Regions from separate parts of the Thermanaeromonas sp. DSM 22490 genome, predicted to be linked through region 1. Evidence: riboswitches for the same ligand, from Rfam matches in the RefSeq annotation. Region 1 holds a riboswitch; each other region holds the start of a gene.
What was found. A riboswitch is a leader RNA that binds a small molecule or an ion and turns the genes downstream of it on or off. The one in region 1 is predicted to bind cyclic di-GMP.
Positions count from the first base shown of each region.

Region 2: linked by a shared signal. The riboswitch ahead of AC1BI1_RS00610 (type II secretion system F family protein) and the one ahead of flgB (flagellar basal body rod protein FlgB) in region 1 are both predicted to bind cyclic di-GMP.
Region 3: linked by a shared signal. The riboswitch ahead of AC1BI1_RS07935 (HD-GYP domain-containing protein) and the one ahead of flgB (flagellar basal body rod protein FlgB) in region 1 are both predicted to bind cyclic di-GMP.

Region 1 covers NZ_JBJHHE010000003.1:209,402-215,896, forward strand. Annotated here, with positions in the region: gene AC1BI1_RS03875 (bis-aminopropyl spermidine synthase family protein) at 1-979, shown strand, start outside; cyclic di-GMP riboswitch class I at 1,082-1,196, shown strand; gene flgB (flagellar basal body rod protein FlgB) at 1,356-1,754, shown strand; gene flgC (flagellar basal body rod protein FlgC) at 1,757-2,185, shown strand; gene fliE (flagellar hook-basal body complex protein FliE) at 2,224-2,535, shown strand; gene fliF (flagellar basal-body MS-ring/collar protein FliF) at 2,547-4,106, shown strand; gene fliG (flagellar motor switch protein FliG) at 4,116-5,126, shown strand; gene AC1BI1_RS03905 (FliH/SctL family protein) at 5,110-5,862, shown strand; gene fliI (flagellar protein export ATPase FliI) at 5,880-6,495, shown strand, end outside.
Region 2 covers NZ_JBJHHE010000001.1:125,040-131,534, forward strand. Annotated here, with positions in the region: gene aroC (chorismate synthase) at 1-920, shown strand, start outside; gene AC1BI1_RS00590 (shikimate kinase) at 935-1,456, shown strand; gene aroB (3-dehydroquinate synthase) at 1,435-2,520, shown strand; gene AC1BI1_RS00600 (GspE/PulE family protein) at 2,591-4,246, shown strand; gene AC1BI1_RS00605 (type IV pilus twitching motility protein PilT) at 4,254-5,261, shown strand; cyclic di-GMP riboswitch class I at 5,310-5,397, shown strand; gene AC1BI1_RS00610 (type II secretion system F family protein) at 5,586-6,495, shown strand, end outside.
Region 3 covers NZ_JBJHHE010000010.1:5,239-11,733, forward strand. Annotated here, with positions in the region: gene AC1BI1_RS07920 (HD-GYP domain-containing protein) at 115-1,335, shown strand; gene pnpS (two-component system histidine kinase PnpS) at 1,385-2,845, shown strand; gene AC1BI1_RS07930 (AbrB/MazE/SpoVT family DNA-binding domain-containing protein) at 2,829-3,185, shown strand; cyclic di-GMP riboswitch class I at 3,279-3,372, shown strand; gene AC1BI1_RS07935 (HD-GYP domain-containing protein) at 3,456-4,091, shown strand; gene AC1BI1_RS07940 (phosphatase) at 4,806-5,552, shown strand; gene radA (DNA repair protein RadA) at 5,568-6,495, shown strand, end outside.

The DNA of each region.
Region 1 (6,495 bases):
GCTCGCAACCTCCCACTTTTGGGAAGTTGTCCAGCTAGCCCGCCTGCCCTTTAGTGTTGTGGCCAGAACCATAAACCTCCTGGCTGAGCGAGGTTGGGTAGAGGTCACGGCGGACGGAGAAATCAGTTTGACTTTGGCCGGGCAAGACGTGGTAGCCCGGGAAGGGATACGACCCCGGAAGATTTATACTTGTCCTGCCTGTGAGGGCCGGGGAGTAGCCTTAAAGGGGCTGGAGGACTTGCTGCAAAGATTTGAAGAAGTGACAGCCCAACGTCCTCGGCCTATAATCGAGTACGACCAGGGGTTTGTAACGCCGCAGACTACGGTGAGCCGGATAGCCCTGATGGCCAGCCGTGGCGACCTGGAGGGTAAAAGCTTGCTGGTCCTGGGCGATGACGATCTGGTTAGTCTGGCGGCAGGGCTTTCAGGAATGCCCTGCGAGGTAGTAGTGCTGGAAATCGACGAAAGGCTCATTAATTTTATTAATGAGGTGGCCCGGAAAGAAAACTTGCCGGTGTCTGCCCGCAGGTATGACTTCCGGGATAGATTGCCCGGTGAATACGTGGGCCACTTTGATACCTTTATTACCGATCCACCGGAGACTCTGGAAGCCCTGGAGGTTTGCCTTAATCGGGGCCTCACGGCTCTTAAAGGCGAAGGATGTGCCGGTTATTTTGGTTTAACCCATGCCGAGTCATCTTTAAAAAAATGGAACTTATTACAGCAGTTGCTAGCAGGCAAGTTTAAAGTGACCCTCACCGATATCATCGAGGATTTCAACCATTACGTTAACTGGGATTACCTTCTCCCCAGCCTCAAAACTAATCTACCTTTCGTCCAGGTACAGCCACGTATAAACTGGTACCGTTCGGCCATGTACCGTATACAGACTCTGGGACATGTTGAAGGTATTAAAAATGAGCCCGCAATTTGTGAACTGTATGTGGATGAGGAAGCCCTTATATATGGTAAGGAGTAACCACGAAATTTTTTACCTAAATTTTGGCGAACGGTGCAGGATTTTGCTTTTTTATGTTGAATAATTATCAGTTGTAGAGTAAAAAATTCTTACTCGGCGCTCTGTTGTCAAGGGCAAGCTCCCCGAAAGGGGATGCGCGCAAAGCCATGGGTCTAAGGCTTTGGCAGACCGAGTATTTTCACGGGTTTGCCAGGGCTAAGATCGCCAGGCTGCCGGCGCCGGGGTCGAGGGAAGGCCCGCCCTTGCAAGGAGCGGGCTATTTTGATAGGACTATAGTCCTAAAAGAAATGGGGACTATAGACCTATACACATTTTGCCAATTTCTTATTAAGATCTAGGATAAAGACGAAAAAAGAGGAAAAAGAGGAGATTATAAGTGTTTTTGTCGCCGGTACTGGAAGTTTTGACCAGGGCTTTAGATGCGGCTGCTCTGCGGCAGCGCACCATTGCCCATAACATAGCCAACGTCAACACTCCCGGTTTTAAACGCTACTATGTGACTTTCGAGGAACAGTTGCGGCGCGCCCTAAAGGTAGAAGGGGGCTTATCCCTCCACCGCACTCATCCTGAACACCTGCCCCGGAGCACTTTTTCCATAGAGCCGCGGGTGGAACAGGAACGAACGACTTCGATGAGGGAAGATGGCAATAACGTGGACATTGACCGGGAAATGGTAGAGCTAGCCATGAATAGTATTAATTATAACCTGGCCGTGCAACAGTTAAACGGTCGCCTGGGGATGTTGCGGTATGTAATTAACGAAGGGAGAAGGTAAGGATGGAATTGCTTCCTGCCCTGCAAATTAGCGCTTCCGGCTTAACGGCCGAACGGTTGCGACTGGACTTGATAGCCAGCAACCTGGCCAACATCAATACTACCCGCACGCCCCGGGGAGGCCCTTATCGCCGCCAGGTGGCCATCTTCGCCGAGCGCTTGCGGGAGACCCTGGGGAGCGGCGAGAGCCTTGTGCCGGGTGAGGGTGTGCGGGTGGTGGCTATCGCCGAGGACAGCACGCCTCCCAGGATGGTTTACGACCCGTCCCATCCCGATGCTGATGCCCGGGGTTACGTGGCCCTGCCCAATATCAATGTAGTAAACGAAATGATAGATATGATCACCGCCGCCCGGGCCTACGAGGCCAACGTAACGGTGCTTAACGCAGCCAAAGCCATGGCCCTAAAAGCCCTGGAGATTGGCCGGGCCTAACCTCCTCTTAGATTGGACTGAGGAAAGGAGACTGTCACATGCTGAGCGAGATATCTATGCTATTACCCGTGTCGCCCGTCCCGCTCCAGGAAGGGCGGGCCGCAAAAAAAGCCGGGGCCTTTGAGCTGGTTTCCTCTTTCCGGGAAGTGCTGGCACAACAATTTAAAGCCTTAAATGAAAGCCAGAAGCAGGCCGATGCACTCACCCTCAGGTATTTGACCGGCGAAGTCCAGGACCTTCACCAGGTGATACTCGCCTTGGAGCAGGCCAATCTATCTCTACAACTGGCTATGCAGGTGCGCAATAAAGTGATAGAGGCTTACCAGGAAATTTCACGCATGCAAGTTTAGGGGCTCAGGGGATGAAACTGCAGGAGCTACCCGGGAAAATTACAGCTTACTGGTGTGGCCTTAGTCCGGCCAGGCGTTCGGCTCTGCTGGTGGTGACTTTGGCCGGGTTGGCGGCTGCTATCTTGTTTTTTAACTGGGTCACGAAGCCCGATTTTGTTCCTCTCTTTACTAAGTTGGATCAGCGAGATGCGGCCGCGGTGGTAGAAAAGTTAAAGGAGATGAAGGTGCCGTACCGGATCGCTGATGAAGGGACTACTATCCTGGTGCCTAAAGACAAGGTTTACGAGACGCGTCTCAGTCTGGCCAGTGCCGGGGTGCTAGGGCGCTATAACCTGGGTTTCGAACTTTTTGACCAGAATAAACTGGGCATGACCGATTTCGAGCGCCGGATAAATTACCAGCGCGCCTTGCAGGAAGAATTACGGCGCACCATTATGGCCATGGAAGAAGTGGAAGATGCCCGGGTTCACCTGGTGTTGCCCCAGCCGAGCGTGTTTTTAGAAGAGAAAGTACCACCTTCGGCCTCCATTGTACTGAAATTGAAACCCTTGGCCCAGCTGCAGCCCGGCCAGGTACAGGGGATTATGCAGCTGGTGGCGGGCAGCGTAGAGGGGTTAAAGACGGAAAATGTACATATCATAGATACCCAGGGCAACGTCTTGAGCGCGGGACTGGTGGACACGGGTAACCCACCGGTAGGGGTGCAGCAGCAGAGGCAGCAGGAGCTTAAGCGGGCGGTGGAGAGGGATCTGGAGCAAAGGATTCAGGGTATGCTCACCAGGATCCTGGGCCCGGGCCAGGCGGTGGCCATGGTGAACGTGGAGCTGGACTTCAACTTGCAGGAGGTCACCCGCAGGGAATGGGGCAAACAGGGGGCCTTGCGCAGCGAGCAGATTAAAACCGACCAGGGCAGCAGCAGCGGGGCCGGGGGTCCTACAGGCGATCTTAATAGGGAGCCTGCGGGCTACGCCGCTGTGGTACCCGGCAACAGCACGTATAACAAATCGGAGACGACGCGGAACTACGAACTGGATGAAACCCAGACGCGCATTGTATATGCTCCGGGCCAGATTAAAAGATTATCTGCTTCTGTGGCTGTCAATGGGCCGGTAGACCCTCAAAAGGAAGATCAGATCCGCCAGATTGTAGCTGCCGCAGTCGGCTACCAGCCGGCGCGGGGGGACCAGATCTCTGTTTTAAGCCTGGCCTTTGATGACTCCTTGCGCCAAAAAACTGAAGCGGAGATGGCCGCAGCGGAAGCCGCAGAGAGGCGGAGGCAGCAGATACGCCTGTATGCGAGCCTGGGGGCTGCAGGTTTAGGTTTGCTGATTTTGCTTATCCTGGTCCTAATCTTTCGCCGACGCAGGTCCGCTCGCGTTCTGGAACAGATCCCCGGAGTTAGGGTACCGCTGGACCGCGTGGTGATAACTGAAGAGCAGGTTGCCGCCAGCGAGGAGGAGCGGCGGGAAGAAATGGAGCGACGGGCCCGACAGGAGAGGATGCGCGAACTTGTTCGCCAGCATCCGGAAGAGGTTGCTCAGCTGCTTAGAGCATGGCTGAGGGAGGAATAGAGGAGGAAAGTGGCGCGACAAAAACAACTTACAGGATTAGAAAAGGCAGCTATTTTTCTTATCACCCTGGGCCCAGAATTGTCTTCTATGGTAATCAAGCAGTTGCCCCAGGAAGATATGGAGCGGGTTACCTATCAGATTGCTAATACAACGGTAGTTGATGCTGGCAGTAAACAACAGGTGATGGACGAGTTTTGGGAGTTGTATGAGGCGCGGCAGTACATTCTGCAGGGGGGTATAAAATATGCCCGCGAGGTACTGGAAAGGGCCGTGGGGCCTGCTCGAGCAGCAGAGATTATTAAAAAGCTTATGGCTACCTCCAAGATACGTCCGTTTAATACCATTCGCAAAGCCGATCCCAAACAGCTGGTAAACTTTCTTTATAACGAGCACCCCCAGACAATAGCCTTGGTTTTGGCTTACCTGGAACCGGAGCAGGCTTCGGTGGTTTTAAGTTCCTTACCTGAGTACTTACAGGCCGGTGTAGCCAAGCGCATTGCCTTGATGGAGCGGGCTTCACCCGAAACTGTAAGGGAACTGGAGCAGATATTGGAGCAGCGCCTTTCTTCAGTGGTGGGCCAGGACTTTGCTGCGGCCGGAGGGATAAAGACGGTAGTAGATATTTTGAACCGGGTGGATCGCAGCACTGAACGCACTATCCTGGAAGCCCTGGAACAGGATGATCCGGAACTGGCGGATGAAATACGCAAGCGCATGTTTGTCTTTGAGGATATTATCACCCTGGATGACAATTCCATTCGCCGGGTACTCAGGGAAGTGGACATGAAGGATCTAGCGCTGGCTTTAAAGACAGCCAGCGAAGAAGTGGCCAACCGTATCTACCGCAACCTGTCCAAGCGGGCAGCGGAAATGCTTAAAGAAGATATTGAGTACATGGGTCCGACCCGCCTGCGGGATGTAGAGGAAGCCCAACAGCGGATTGTGCAGATTATTCGGCGGCTGGATGAGACCGGTGAGATCATTATAGCCAGAGGTGGACAGGATGCAGTGGTGGTCTAGGGTTATCAAGGAAGTGGCCGCCACGAAGGAAGAATGTCAGGTGCCAGTGCGGCAACTGGTAAACTGGTGGCCCGGGCAAGGGGCAGAGGTGCCCCTAGAAGAGAGCGAAGGAGATGTCAGGGAAAGGGCAGCGGTTATCCTGGCCCGGGCGCGCCAGGAGGCCGAAGCCCTCCGGCAGGCAGCCCAAGAAGAGGTCGAGCTCTTAAAGCGCCGGTCGTGGGAGGAAGGCTACCAGGCAGGCCTGGAAGAGGGGCGCCAGGAAGGGTTCCAGGCTGGAGCCGCCAAGGCTGAAGCTTTGCGTGAAGAAGCGGAGCATTACCGCCAAAGGGCCAGGCAATTGTTAAAGGAGGCCAGAAGAGCCTACCGGGATACCATAAAAGCCGCCCAGGAGCAGATCCTGGACCTGGCCTTGGAGATAGCTGCCAAGATAGTAGGAAAGCAGGTGGAGCTGGACCCGGATATAGTCTTAGATATCGCCCGGGGAGCTATCCACGAGGTGGCTGAGGGACAGTTTTATATTATTTATGCTGCTCCCCGGGATGCCGAGTTTTTACGGCAGCACCGGGAGGAGTTACTGAAGGAGGTGGGTGCTGGTGCCCGCCTGCAGGTGGTGGCTGATGAGGAGCTTAAGCCAGGTGGTTGCCGGGTGGAGACGGAGAGCGGCTTTGTGGATGCTACTATAGATACTCAACTGGAAACTGTTAAGCGCGTTCTTAAAAGAGGCGGGAAAGAATAAAAATGAGAGGACGAGCTTTGTCACTGGAACTTTTGCGCCAGGCCGACCTGTGGAAGCGAGGGGGCAAGATAACCAGGGTTACCGGGCTTACCTTGGAAGCGCGGGGCCTCAAGGCAGCCATTGGTGAAATTTGCCATATTTATAGTAACGGTCAGGCTCCTGTGGTTGCCGAAGTAGTGGGCTTTCGGGAAGATTTGACTTTGCTCATGCCCCTGGGGGAGCTAGAAGGCATAGGACCCGGGTGCCGCGTTATGGCTACTGGACAGGAGCTTAAAGTAACGGTGGGTAATGGGCTTTTGGGTCGGGTATTGGACGGTTTGGGAAGACCCATGGACGGTGAGCTGCCGGTCAAGGGGGAAAAATATCCTGTTAACAATTCACCCCCTAAGCCTCTGGAGAGGCAACCCATTCAGGAAATTTTGACTACCGGGATAAAGGCTATTGATGCTTTGCTCACCTGCGGCTACGGCCAAAGGGTAGGGATTTTTGCCGGCAGCGGAGTGGGCAAGAGCACTCTCCTGGGGATGATTGCCCGCCATAGCACTGCGGATATCAATGTTATTGGGCTCATCGGCGAGCGGGGACGGGAGGTACGGGACTTCCTGAAGGATAATTTGGGTCCCGACGGGTTGA
Region 2 (6,495 bases), on a different contig from region 1:
CCAACCGCGACTGGGAAAACTGGCGGGAAATTATGGCTGTGGGGCCGGAGGCCAGGAAGGAGCGGGAAGTGACGCGACCGCGCCCCGGCCACGCTGACCTCCCCGGCGGCCTAAAATACCGCCAGGAGGATTTGCGCAATATTTTAGAAAGAGCTAGCGCCCGGGAAACAGCAGCGCGGGTGGCTGCGGGCGCAGTGGCGGCAACTTTGCTGGAGGCCCTGGGGGTAGAGATAGTTACCCACGTAGTCCGGATCGGCCCGGCAGAGGTCAAACGCCATATCTCCTTCGAGGAAGCCCGGGGGGCTGAGAAATCGCCCGTCTATTGTGCGGACGCAGAAGCGGAAAAAGCTATGGTGGCTGCCATCCAGGAAGCCGGGGAAAGGGGAGATACCCTGGGTGGGGTTTTTGAAGTCATGGTACGGGGTTTACCGCCGGGTTTGGGCAGCCACGTCCACTGGGACCGCCGCCTGGACGGGCGGCTGGCCCAGGCTCTCATGAGCATTCCGGCCATCAAGGGAGTGGAAATAGGGGAGGGCTTTGCCCTGGCCGCAAAGGCCGGTTCCCAGGCCCACGACGAGATCGGCTACAGCCGGGACAGGGGTTTCTTTCATTATACCAACCGGGCAGGAGGCCTGGAAGGCGGTATCACTAATGGTGAAACCCTGATAGTCCGGGCGGCCATGAAACCCATTCCCACCTTGCGCCGGCCTTTGCGCAGCGTGGACTGGCTTACTAAGGAAGAAGTTCTGGCTGCGGTAGAGAGATCCGATGTCTGTGCCGTGCCGGCGGCGGCAGTGGTGGGGGAGGCCATGGTGGCCTGGGTCCTGGCCGGTGCGTTTCTAGAAAAGTTCGGCGGGGACCACCTGGAAGAAATACGCACGCACTTAAAGCAATACTGGGAATATGTGCGGCAGGTTTAGGAGGGCTGTTAATTTTGCCCGGCAATATTGTTTTAATCGGCTTTATGGCCAGCGGCAAGACTACCGTGGGCCGGCTTCTGGCCGGGAAACTGGGATGGGACTTTCACGATACGGATGCCGAAGTGGAGAAGGAAACCGGTTGTTCCATAGCCGAGCTTTTTGCCCGTAAAGGAGAAGCCTACTTCCGGCAGCTGGAAAAAGAAGTAATCGCCAGGATAACAGAGGGCAGCAGGGCCGTTATAGCCACCGGAGGCGGAGCGGTGCTGGCGCCGGAAAATGTGGAGCGGCTCCGGGAGGGCAATAAAGTAATATGGCTTGAAGTAGACGAGGAGACGGTCTGGCGCAGGGTAGCGGGCTCTGAAGACCGCCCGCTGGTGCGGGGACGCTCCAGGGAAGAAGTTGTTGCTTTATTAAAAAAGCGGGAGCCTTATTATAGCTTTGCCGACCTAAAAATCGAGACGATAGGAAAAAGTGCGGAGGAAATAGTAGTAGAAATCATGGAGGGACTGAAGGAGTGGCTGGCCAATTGCGAGTAGAATTGGGAGAGAGAAGCTACCCCATTCATTGCGGTAGCGGCCTGCTTGGGCAACTGGGCGAGCTTTTGAGTCCCCTGGACCTGGGCAGGCGCTGCTTGGTAGTTACCAATCCGGTGGTGGCTTCCCTCTACGGGTCGAAAGTAAAGGAGAGCCTGGAAAAGGGTGGATTTATTTCTTTTTTTAAGGAAGTGCCCGACGGGGAAGATGCCAAATCCTTAAGCGCCGCTGCCGAGCTTTATGATCTAGCTTTGGGCGTGGGCTGGGAACGGCGCTGCCCCGTTGTAGCCTTGGGCGGAGGAGTGGTAGGAGACCTGGCCGGTTTTGTGGCCGCCACTCTTTTGAGGGGAGTGCCCTTTATCCAGTTGCCCACCACTTTGTTGGCCCAGGTTGATTCCAGCGTGGGCGGTAAGGTGGCCGTTAATCACCCCCGGGGCAAAAACCTCATTGGAGCCTTTTACCAGCCGCGGCTGGTAGTCGCCGATCTGGATACCCTTAAAACCTTGCCGGAGAGGGAAATGAGGGCCGGGCTGGCCGAAGTGATTAAATACGGCGTTATCTATGATGCCGGCTTTTTCTCCTACCTGGAAGAACACCTGGAACAAGCCCTGGCAGGCGAGGCTCAGGTGTTGCAAAAAATAGTTTTGCACTCCTGCCGCATCAAAGCGGAGGTGGTGGCCCAGGACGAGGAAGAGAGGGGCTTGAGGGCCATCCTCAATTTCGGCCATACGGCCGGTCATGCCTTGGAGGCGGCCACTGATTTTAATACTTACCGCCACGGCGAAGCAGTGGCTATAGGTATGGTGGTAGCAGCGAGGCTGGCTGTGCGACGCGGTATTTTCCATGATGCAGGGCTTAAAAGAATAGAAGCTTTGTTAAAACGAGCTTTCCTGCCCACCGAGATGCCCTCCCTGGACAGGGACGCCTTTTTGGCGGCGCTTATGAGGGATAAAAAGGTACGGGACGGGAGGTTGCGCATGGTATTACCGGTGGAGTTGGGGCGGGTAAAAATTATGGAGGTTGAGGCGGAGGAACTGCTGCGGGCAGCCTTCTGTGCGGGGGAATAAAAACCGTAGAGTGGGGGTGGAGGGCATAGAGAACAGGAGGCGACTGGGAGATCTGCTGGTAGAAGCGGGGATGATTACCCGCGATCAATTAGAGCAAGCCTTAAGGGAGCAAAGGCGGAGCGGAGAGCGCCTGGGCAAGGTGCTCACGCGCTTAGGTCTGGTGACTGAGAAAGACATTCTGGAGGTCCTGGAATTTCAACTGGGCATACCCAAAGTGGTGCTACAAGACTACAATTTAGACCAGGAGGTGGTTAAGCTTATTCCGGAAGCCCTGGCACGGCGGCACTTGGCCATTCCTATCCGTCGGGACGGAAACAGGCTTTTGGTGGCCATGGCCGATCCTTTAAACCTTACAGCCTTAGATGATTTGCGGCTGGCTACGGGGTTAGAAATTATGCCGGCTATCGCCTCGGAAAGGGAGATTGAAGCGGCGTTGTCCCGCTTCTGGCAGGGAGCTGGAGTGACCCAAGCACTAGCAGAAGTGGAGGAGATGGCTGCCACTGCGGCTGCTTTGCCGCCGCGCGATGCCTTTGACCTGGACGAGGTAAACCGGGCGGGCATGGATAACGCTCCTGCGGTGCGGTTGGTTAACCGGATCATCCTACAGGCGGTACATTCCAGGGCTAGCGATATCCACATCGAACCCCAGGAGAAAGACATAAGGGTACGGTTCCGGGTGGACGGGCTATTGCGCGATGTGTTGCACCTGCCCACCGGGATACTAAACACCCTAGTTTCCCGCATAAAAATTATGGGTGGAATGGATATAGCTGAAAAAAGGCTGCCCCAGGATGGTCGCTTCCAGGTAACGGTAGAAAGGCGCAGCATTGATTTACGCGTCTCGACCATGCCTACCGTTTATGGGGAAAAGGTGGTTTTACGCATCCTGGATAAAAGCACTATGCTCCTGCCCCTTGATGGTTTGGGGTTTTTACCCGCTACCCGACAAATTTACGAAACCTTAATCCGCAGCGCCTATGGGATGATTTTAATTACGGGACCCACCGGTAGTGGCAAAACGACCACCCTTTATGCCACGCTAAACGCCTTGAGCTCTCCGGAAAAGAATATAATTACCATCGAGGACCCGGTGGAGTATCTCCTGCCGGGAATAAACCAGGTGAGGGTTAATCCGAAGGCCGGACTGGACTTTGCTTCTGGTTTGCGCGCTATCTTACGCCAGGACCCGGATATCATAATGGTGGGCGAGATCCGGGACCGGGAAACAGCCGATATAGCAGTACGGGCGGCTACTACAGGGCACCTGGTGTTTAGCACCTTACATACCAATGACGCGGCAGGAGCGGTTACGCGCCTTTTAGATATGGGGGTGGAACCCTTCCTCGTTAACTCTTCCCTTATAGGCGTGGTGGCCCAGCGCTTGGCCCGGTTGATATGTCATAATTGTCGTGAAACCTACCAACCCGGCCCTGAAGATCCAGCCTATACCTTTGTACAAGACCGGCAGGGATTAACTTTTTACAGGGGCCGAGGGTGCCCCCAATGCAATTACACAGGTTACCAGGGAAGAACCGCCATACAGGAGGTCCTGGTTATGACTGAAGATATCAGGGCCCTGGTAGCAGACAAGGCACCTTCCCACGAGATTAAGAAGGCAGCCGTAGCCGCAGGAATGGTAACTTTGCGCGAGGACGGGTTGGAGAAAGCCAGCCAAGGCCTTACTACCATTGAAGAAGTAATGCGTGTTACCTTGGGAGGATTTTGAAGAAGACATGCATATAAATGATATTCTAGCTGCAGCTACACAGGTTGGCGCTTCCGATGTACATCTCACAGTGGGGCTGCCGCCGGTCTTCCGGCGACACGGTAAACTGGAGGCGCAGGACCAATGGCCGCCTCTGACAGCGGTGACTGTTGAGATGCTGGTCCAACAAATTTTGGGTCCCCGCTGGGAAGAATTTGTACAGCGGAAAGAACTGGACCTGGCCTACTCCGTCCCGGGTCTGGGCAGGTTCCGGGTAAATGCCTTCCACCAGCGGGGCAGCGCAGGAGCCGCCATTCGCCTGGTGGGTTCCGTTATCCGCAGTTTGGAAGAACTCGGCTTACCTCCGGTGGTGGGGGAGCTGGCCGACCAGCCCCACGGCTTGATTTTGGTTACCGGCCCTACAGGAAGCGGTAAGAGCACCACCCTGGCGGCCATGATCGACCGTATCAACGAGAGGCGCAGTTGCCATATAATTACTTTAGAGGACCCCATTGAGTACCTCCATCACCATAAAAAAAGCATCGTGAACCAGCGGGAGATAGGGAGCGATTCCCCCTCCTTTGCCAGCGCCCTGCGGGCGGCCCTGAGGCAGGACCCCGATGTTATCCTGGTGGGTGAGATGCGGGATCTGGAGACGGTGGCCACCGCCATTACCGCCGCTGAGACTGGACATTTGGTGCTGGCCACCCTTCACACCGGCAGCGCCGTCCAGAGTATAGATCGCATCATTGATGTTTTCCCTCCTCATCAACAGGCTCAAATCCGGATACAGCTGGCCGATACCCTGGCGGGAGTGATTACCCAGCAGCTTCTAACCCGGGCTGACGGCCGGGGAAGGGTGGCGGCCGTGGAAATACTTATAGCCACGCCGGCTGTACGCAATCTGATCCGGGAAGGCAAGACCCACCAGATTGTATCTCTTATGCAAACAGGAGGCCGCTTTGGCATGCAGACCATGGAGATGGCCTTGAAACAGCTGGAAAGTAGGGGAATAATTTCCCCGGAACATATTTAAGCCAGCAGGATTTTGGTGAGATTTGGCGAAATATAAACTTTCATAACCCGTATATAAGGGCAAACCCGGCGAAAGCCGGGGGCGCAAAGCTACGGGCCTAAGGGTGGGGGGAGCCTAAGGTCGCCGGGCTGCCGGGAGGGTGTACTATCCTGGAAGAGCCCGGTTTTTATTATGAGGTTTAGTTACCGAGCACGGGATGCTAGAGGCCATTCCGTTAGTGGCATCATTGAAGCCGACAGCGAACAACTCGCCAGCCGGCAGTTGAGGGGCCAGGGCCTCTTCATAACTGAGTTGCGTCCTCTCAGACCCAGAAGTGATTTTAAAGTGAACTTGAGGACTGATAACCTGAGGCCCTTGTTTCTAAAGCGCGTCACCCGTAGAGATCTGGCCCTGTTTTGTCGGCAGCTGGGCACTATGCTGGTGGCGGGTTTGCCCATTGTGAATGCTTTGAGAACCCTGAGCAGGCAGGCGGATAATCCCCGCTTAAAAGGAAGTATAGATAGGGTTTTGGAAGATTTGCAGCAAGGAGAAACATTGCACAGCGCTTTGAGCAAATCTCCCAAGGTATTTCCGCCTATAATGATCTACTCAGTAGAAGCTGGAGAGTTGAGCGGAGCCCTGGACGAGACTCTTTTAAAGCTGGCGGACCATTTCGAGCGAGAGCATGAAATTCAGGAAAAGATCAAATCGGCCATGACCTATCCCCTTATAGTCTTTATAGTTTCTCTGGCTTCCATAGGCTTTATGATAACTTTTGTTTTACCCATGTTCAGCAATATAATCGGGAATCTGGGCGTACCCTTACCCTGGCCGACCAGAGTGGTATTGGGGTTGAGCCAGTCTTTTAGGCGGTGGTGGTTTTTATTATCGGTAGGATTTATAGCCTTGGGATATTTTTTCTGGAGGTGGTCCCAGGGGGAAAAAGTACGTTACGCCCTAGACAAAATCGTATTGCGGCTTCCCGTATTCGGGCGTCTTAAACATCAAGCCTTGCTTTCCCAGTTCAGCCGCACGTTGGGGACGATGCTTTACAGCGGAGTGCCTATTCTACAAGCCTTGGAGGTGGTGGAGCGGACGGTAGGTAATCGCCTAGTGGCCGAGGCCATCGCCCTGGCCCAGGAGCAGGTTAGGGATGGGAAGAGTATAGCCTCGCCATTGGCGGAAAGCGGCGTTTTCCCGCCTATGGTAGTAGAGATGGTCACCGTGGGCGAGGAAACGGGCAGTCTAGACGCCC
Region 3 (6,495 bases), on a different contig from region 1:
TTCAACTTATAGAGGAGACTAAAAGCGGCCGGGGATGGAAGTAGATCGCTCTTTATCGTGATCAAAAGATCAGCGTAAAGGGCGATTTTTTATTAAGTACGAGGAGGTCCACCCATGGGTTGTTCTCCAGACCGCCCCTTTTGCGAGCTTATTGCCGCTCTGGCCACAGTGCTGGATATGGAAGACGATCATAAACTCTATCATGCCTGGCGAGTAGCTTTGATAGCCAGGGAGCTGGCACGGGAACTTATGCCGGCGGAAGAACCCTTTATTTTTTATGCTGGCCTGCTCCACGATTTGGGAGGCATTGGGTTACCTGACCATATTGTTCACCGGGCGCTCAAACCGGGGGCTGAAGAGGACCCCGAAATACGCCAGCACCCCCAGCGGGGCGCGGCTATGGTGCGCCTGCTGCCTGGCCTAGGAGAAAGGGTAGCTAGGCTGGTGGAGGAACATCACGAGCACTGGGACGGTTCAGGGTTTCCGCGGGGATTGAAAGGCCAAGAAATCGCTCCCGGCGCACTACTAATAAATATTAGCGATGTTTTTGATCTCCATCTACGGGTGGCACCTATTAAGGCTTGGGATAAAATCCGTACAGGCATGGCCCGCCTGGCGGATAGAAGTTACCCCGTAGAATTATGGCAGAAGTTTGACCATCTCATGTCCACTTCCTTCTGGGAGTACATAGCTACTGATGCTGCCCTGGATAAGGCAATCCTGGCAGCTATGCAAGAACTACCTCCGGTGGAATTTTCTCCAAATCAGACCTTAAAGGGCAGTGTTGCCCTCTTTTCCCAAATTATTGATGCCAAGCATGGCTATACCGGAGGCCATTCCCAGCGGGTGGCGGCGTATGCCGTTAAATTGGCCAGGTGTCTGGGTGTGGGCGAGGAAGAGAGGGAAAAATTGGAGATGGCTGGCCTTTTACATGATTTCGGCAAAGTAGCTGTTCCGCGGGCGGTACTGGATAAACCAGGACCCTTGGACAATGACGAGTGGCAAATAGTCAAGAAGCATCCGGGACGCACCATAACCCTGCTCAGCCAGATCTCTGATTTAAAGGAGCTGGCCGAAGTGGCCGGCTTGCACCACGAGCGGTATGACGGCCGGGGCTACCCCTATGGGCTCCAGGGACCAGAAATTCCCCTGGCAGCCCGTATCATTGCTGTAGCCGATGCCTTTGATGCTATGACTTCACCCAGACCTTACCAGCGCACCCGGTCCCCGGCTGAGGCCCTGGAAGTTTTGCAGCGGGATGCTGGTAGCCAGTTTGATCCCGACGTAGTGGCTGTGGCTAAAGTGTTAGCAGATCCGGAAGGAAAGTGCCCTTGATCCTTTAGAAAGCCGGAGCAGGAAGTATGAGGCCTTGGGGGTGGTATAAGTGCAGCGCCTGGCACGTAAGTTAGCCCTTAATATAGGCGCCCTGGCCTTTTTAATTTTATTGTTGACATATCTAATGATCCGCTATATGGTGTGGTATAAGCTGCTGAATCGGCTGCCAGGCCTAACCCCTTGGCTGGAGATGGCTGACTTAAAGGTCCTTAAAGGCTGGCTATTCCTGCTTTTTTTAATGATGCTGGTTTTTTTGACCCTGGGTACTTATTTTTTAGCCCGCAGTCTCCTCCTCCCTTTAGAAATCATGCTTCCCGCCACGAGGCGCATTGCCTCTGGTGATCTGGAACAGCGGATAGAGGTGGACGGGGATGACGAATTGGGTCTTCTGGCGCGGAACTTAAATGAAATGGTGGATCGCCTGCGCAGCAATATCCGCGAGATTTCCAATGAGAGAAATAAAATTAAGGCCATCCTGGCCAGTATGAAAGACGCCGTCTTGGCCGTAGATCAGGTAGGTCGGGTGATGTTTTTTAATCCGGCGGCAGAAGAAATGCTGGGTAAGAGGGAAGAAGAAGCCAGGCAAAAGTATTTGCTGGAAATAATTCGCAACCATGAAGTCGACAGGCTGGCCAAGGAGATTTTGGATAAAGGAGAGCCGGCTGAAGTAGAGCTGCGCCTTTTTCCCACTTCTCCTCGCATTTTTAGAGTTCATGGAGCCCCTATAATTGGCGAACAGGGCCGAATCGTCGGTGCTGTGCTATCCATTCGCGATATTACCGAACTTCGCCGCCTGGAGCAAATGCGTACAGAGTTTGTGGCCAATGTTTCCCATGAACTGCGTACCCCCTTAACCTCTATCCGCGGCTTTGTGGAAACCCTCCTGGAAGGGGCCTTGGAAGATGAAAAGATTAGCCGCCGGTTTTTGGGAATTATTAACAGTGAAGCCCGACGCCTGCAGCAGCTCATAGAAGACCTATTGACCCTTTCCAGACTGGAACACCATACCCCTGAACCTGTAACTAAAGGCGCCTCTTTGAAGCAAGCCCTGGACCGGGTCCTGGAGGTCGTAGGACCCCTAGCTCAAGAAAAAGGGGTAGATTTAAAGGTGGACATTCCGGAGGGCTTTCCGCCTCTCTGCTTGCCGGAACATTTTCTGGAGCAGATCCTGCTCAACCTCCTGGATAACGGTATTAAATATACCCCCAGAGGAGGCTCGGTGACCGTGGTAGCCTTCCAGGAGGGGCGAAAGGCCCGGGTGGAGGTAAGGGATACCGGTATAGGCATACCGAAAGAAAGCCTGGCGCGGGTTTTCGAGAGGTTTTACCGGGTGGATAAGGCCCGTTCCCGAGAGATGGGAGGGACAGGTCTAGGCCTGGCCATTGTCAAGCACATGGTGGAATCCTGCAGGGGCACCGTAGGGGTGGAGAGCACCTTGGGGAAGGGCAGCAACTTTTATTTTGTAATACCCTTGCTGGAAGGCATGGAAGGGGGTGACCGGGTTACGTGAGAAGAAGAGCGAGGGCTTTGACCAGGACAAAAGCCAGGAAGTCATTTATCGTCGAGTAGTAGACGATAAAGGGCGAGTAACTTTGCCCCTGGAGATGCGGCAGCAATTAGAAATACGCGCCGGCGAAGAAGTAGAATTTCTGGTCCGGGAAGATGGGCAATGGTATATACGCAAAAGCTTTCCCCAAAAAGTTTGCAGCTTTTGTGGTTGCATGGTGGATTTGCTCAATGTTTGGAGCCAAACTTTGTGCCGCCGATGCGCGGAAAAATATGTATACACCCTAGCCCGGGAGCTGGATTTAAAAATTTTGGTGGGAAAGGGTGGGAACTGGAAAGATTGAGTAGGATTTTGGGTGATAGTGTCGAATAAGTTAATAACCTCCATATCCCACAAATAAGCGCCAAACAAAATAAAGCATTTACAGGAAATGTGAGCTGCTTCAGGGTAAACCTGTCGAAAGGCAGGGGCACAAAGCCATGGGTCTAAGGCTCCTCCAGCAGGGAAGCTATGATCGCCAGGCTACCGGCTCGCTGAGGAAATAGCCTTGCCCTTGAAGCAAGGTTATTTTATTTTAACGGGCAGTAATGAGAAGAAAGGGATGTTAACCTAAGTGATCGCCGAGACCGTCACCGTTTTATTACAGCGATTGTTCCGCCACTCGCGCCTCACCTACAATCATAGCATTCACGTGGCAACAATAGCCTATCAGCTGGCGGGCGAGCTCGGTTTGCCTGAAGATGAGATAGAACAGATCTTTTTAGGAGCCTTGGTGCACGATATCGGCAAAATTCGCATACCTAAAAGCACCTTACATAAAAAAGGCGAGTTAACGCCTGCTGAATGGCAAAAGATGTACCGGCACCCGGAGGAGGGCTGTAAACTTTTACCGGACTTAGAGGCCTGGAAGCCTATTAAAGAAATGATACTTTATCATCATGAAAAATGGGACGGGGGAGGTTACTGCGGCCTGATAGGGCCAGCGATCCCTCTGGGGGCCAGGATTATAGCCCTGGCTGATGCTTTTGATGCCATGACCTCTCCTCGACCCTATCAAAAGATGCGCCATCTGGCAGCCGCTATGCAGGAAGTGGAGAGGTGTAGTGGTACCCAGTTCGATCCAGAAGTAGTCGAAGCCCTCTTTTCCCTGACCAAACACTTACTTAAAGGCCGGCGAGGAACAGGGCGCCGCAAAATTAATGAAATCTTAATCAGAACAACATTGAGTCTTAACAGTAATGAGTTATAATTTCACCTGAAAGGACACCCGCTAGCCCTTCAACCAAGCGTCCTCTGACCTCCTTTTTATCATATATACTTACTTTGCCCAGAGTTTAAATCTGGGCCATTTTTTTAAAATACGGAAGGCCACCCTAAAAAGAGTGGCCTTCTTTGTAAAAAGAGCCCATAAGGACCTTTGCTCCGGCTATGACAAATCCTTACATAGCCCACGGCAATCTTTCGACTACCGCAGACCATTACAGAACTTGCCATAACCTTAGCTCGATAGATCAAGGATACCTTAGAAGCCAGTATGGATCTCTCGACCCACTACTGACCTCCAGCTTATTAACGTAGAGCTAATAGCCTGCGGCATCCCAGACTATCTTAGCTCGACCACCGGTCATCCTTACAGACCTGCCGGCAATCCTTGGACTGCCGGCAAGCCCTGACGGACCTACCGGTGATCTGCCCGCCGGCTGGTACCGAGCCCTATGACCCGGTACCAACCTTTGGCCGAAGGTTACCGAGCCTTAAACTTAAGACCCGGTAACCTTCTGGGCTCGGCCCCTATGGACCCTGACGCTATTATTATTTACCCGTAACAGGAGAATTATTTATGCAACGCAAATTTATTTCTTGATAAATCCTGGTTTTTTAAGACGATTTTAAAAGACAAGGAGCTGTCCCTTACGCTATACTTTAGGTAAGGAGGCAAGAATGGAGAAAAGGGGCGAAAAAAATGTATTGTGAAGCCGATCTCCATATTCATACCGTTGCCAGCGGGCACGCCTATAGTACAATCAAGGAATTGGCGGAAGCAGCTGGTGAAAAAGGGTTAAAAATGATCGCCATTACCGACCACGGGCTTAAAATGCCGGGCGGTCCCCATGAACATTATTTCCACAACCTGGTGGCCCTGCCGCGCAAAATAGGGGAAGTAGAGATATTGCGGGGAGTGGAAGCTAACATTATCGATGACGAAGGGCACCTGGATGTACCAGAAAAAATATTGGAAAAATTGGACATAGTTTTAGCAGGTTTCCACCTGGACACCGGCTTTGACGGTCGCAGCCAGGAGGAATATACCCGGGCCGCTATAGCCGCTTTGAACAACCCTTATGTTCACATACTCGTCCACCCCGGCAATCCAGATTTTCCCTTGGACCTGGAGGCGGTGGCCCAGGCAGCCGCTGCCACCAACAAGGCATTGGAGTTTAACAATAACTCCTTTTCCATCAGTCGACCGGGAAGCCTCCCGCGCTGCCAGCAACTGGCTCGCTTGGCCAAGCAACATAAAATACCGGTAGTGGTGTCCAGCGATGCCCATATCTACACTGCTGTAGGTAATTTTGTACGAGCTTGGCAGGTGGTGCGGGGAGCCGGCATTAGCGAAGATCAGATAGTGAATTTAACAGTTAATCGAGTAAAGGAATATTTAGGCTGGCACCGAAGGCGTAGCAGGACCCCTAAAGGCCAGCAACCCTAGAGGAGGTAAGGGCCCATTAAGAACAAGGTTCGCTTTGTTTGCCAGGCTTGCGGCTACGAAAGCGTCAACTGGTTGGGGCGCTGCCCGGTTTGCGGAGGATGGGATACCCTGGCCAGGGAAATGGGGGTTATCTCCGGGGATGCCAGGTCTCCGGCAGGACATAGAACAGCCCCTGTAGCTTTACTCCAGGCGCCTGAGCTTGACGAAGCGCGCCTCACATCGGGTTTAAGGGAATGGGACCGGGTTCTGGGAGGGGGTCTCGTCCCTGGGTCCTTGACCCTGGTGGGCGGGGCGCCGGGCATGGGTAAATCAACCCTCTTGCTTCAATTGGCCCATTCTATAGCCCAAAGGTATGGGGCGGTCCTTTACGTCTCCGGGGAAGAATCCCTGGGCCAGACGCGCCTGCGGGCTGAACGACTGGGGCTTGTTTCTTCGTCCATTTATCTTTTGACCGAGACGAACGTTCAAGCTATCCTGGAACAAGTGGAAACCTTAAAGCCGGTACTATTAGTTGTAGATTCAATCCAAACGGTTTTTTTGCCGGAAATACCGGCAGCAGCGGGCAGCCTTTCTCAAGTGCGGGAGTCAACCTACGCTTTTTTGCGAGCGGCCAAGCAAGGCGGCCCGGCTGTAATCTTGGTGGGGCATATTACCAAGGACGGGTTTCTAGCCGGACCCAAGCTGCTGGAACACCTGGTAGATTGTGTGCTTTATCTGGAAGGGGAGGGGTTGCAGGCCTATCGCCTTTTGCGGGCTGCCAAAAACCGCTTTGGCTCTACCAATGAGCTTGGGGTTTTTGCTATGACATCTCAAGGGCTGGTAGAGGTCCCCAACCCTTCGGAAATATTGTTGGCCGAGCGGCCCCAGGGAGTGGCGGGTTCGGTAGTTACGGCCTGCTTAGAAGGAACCCGTCCTTTATTATTGGAGGTCCAGGCTTTAGTTA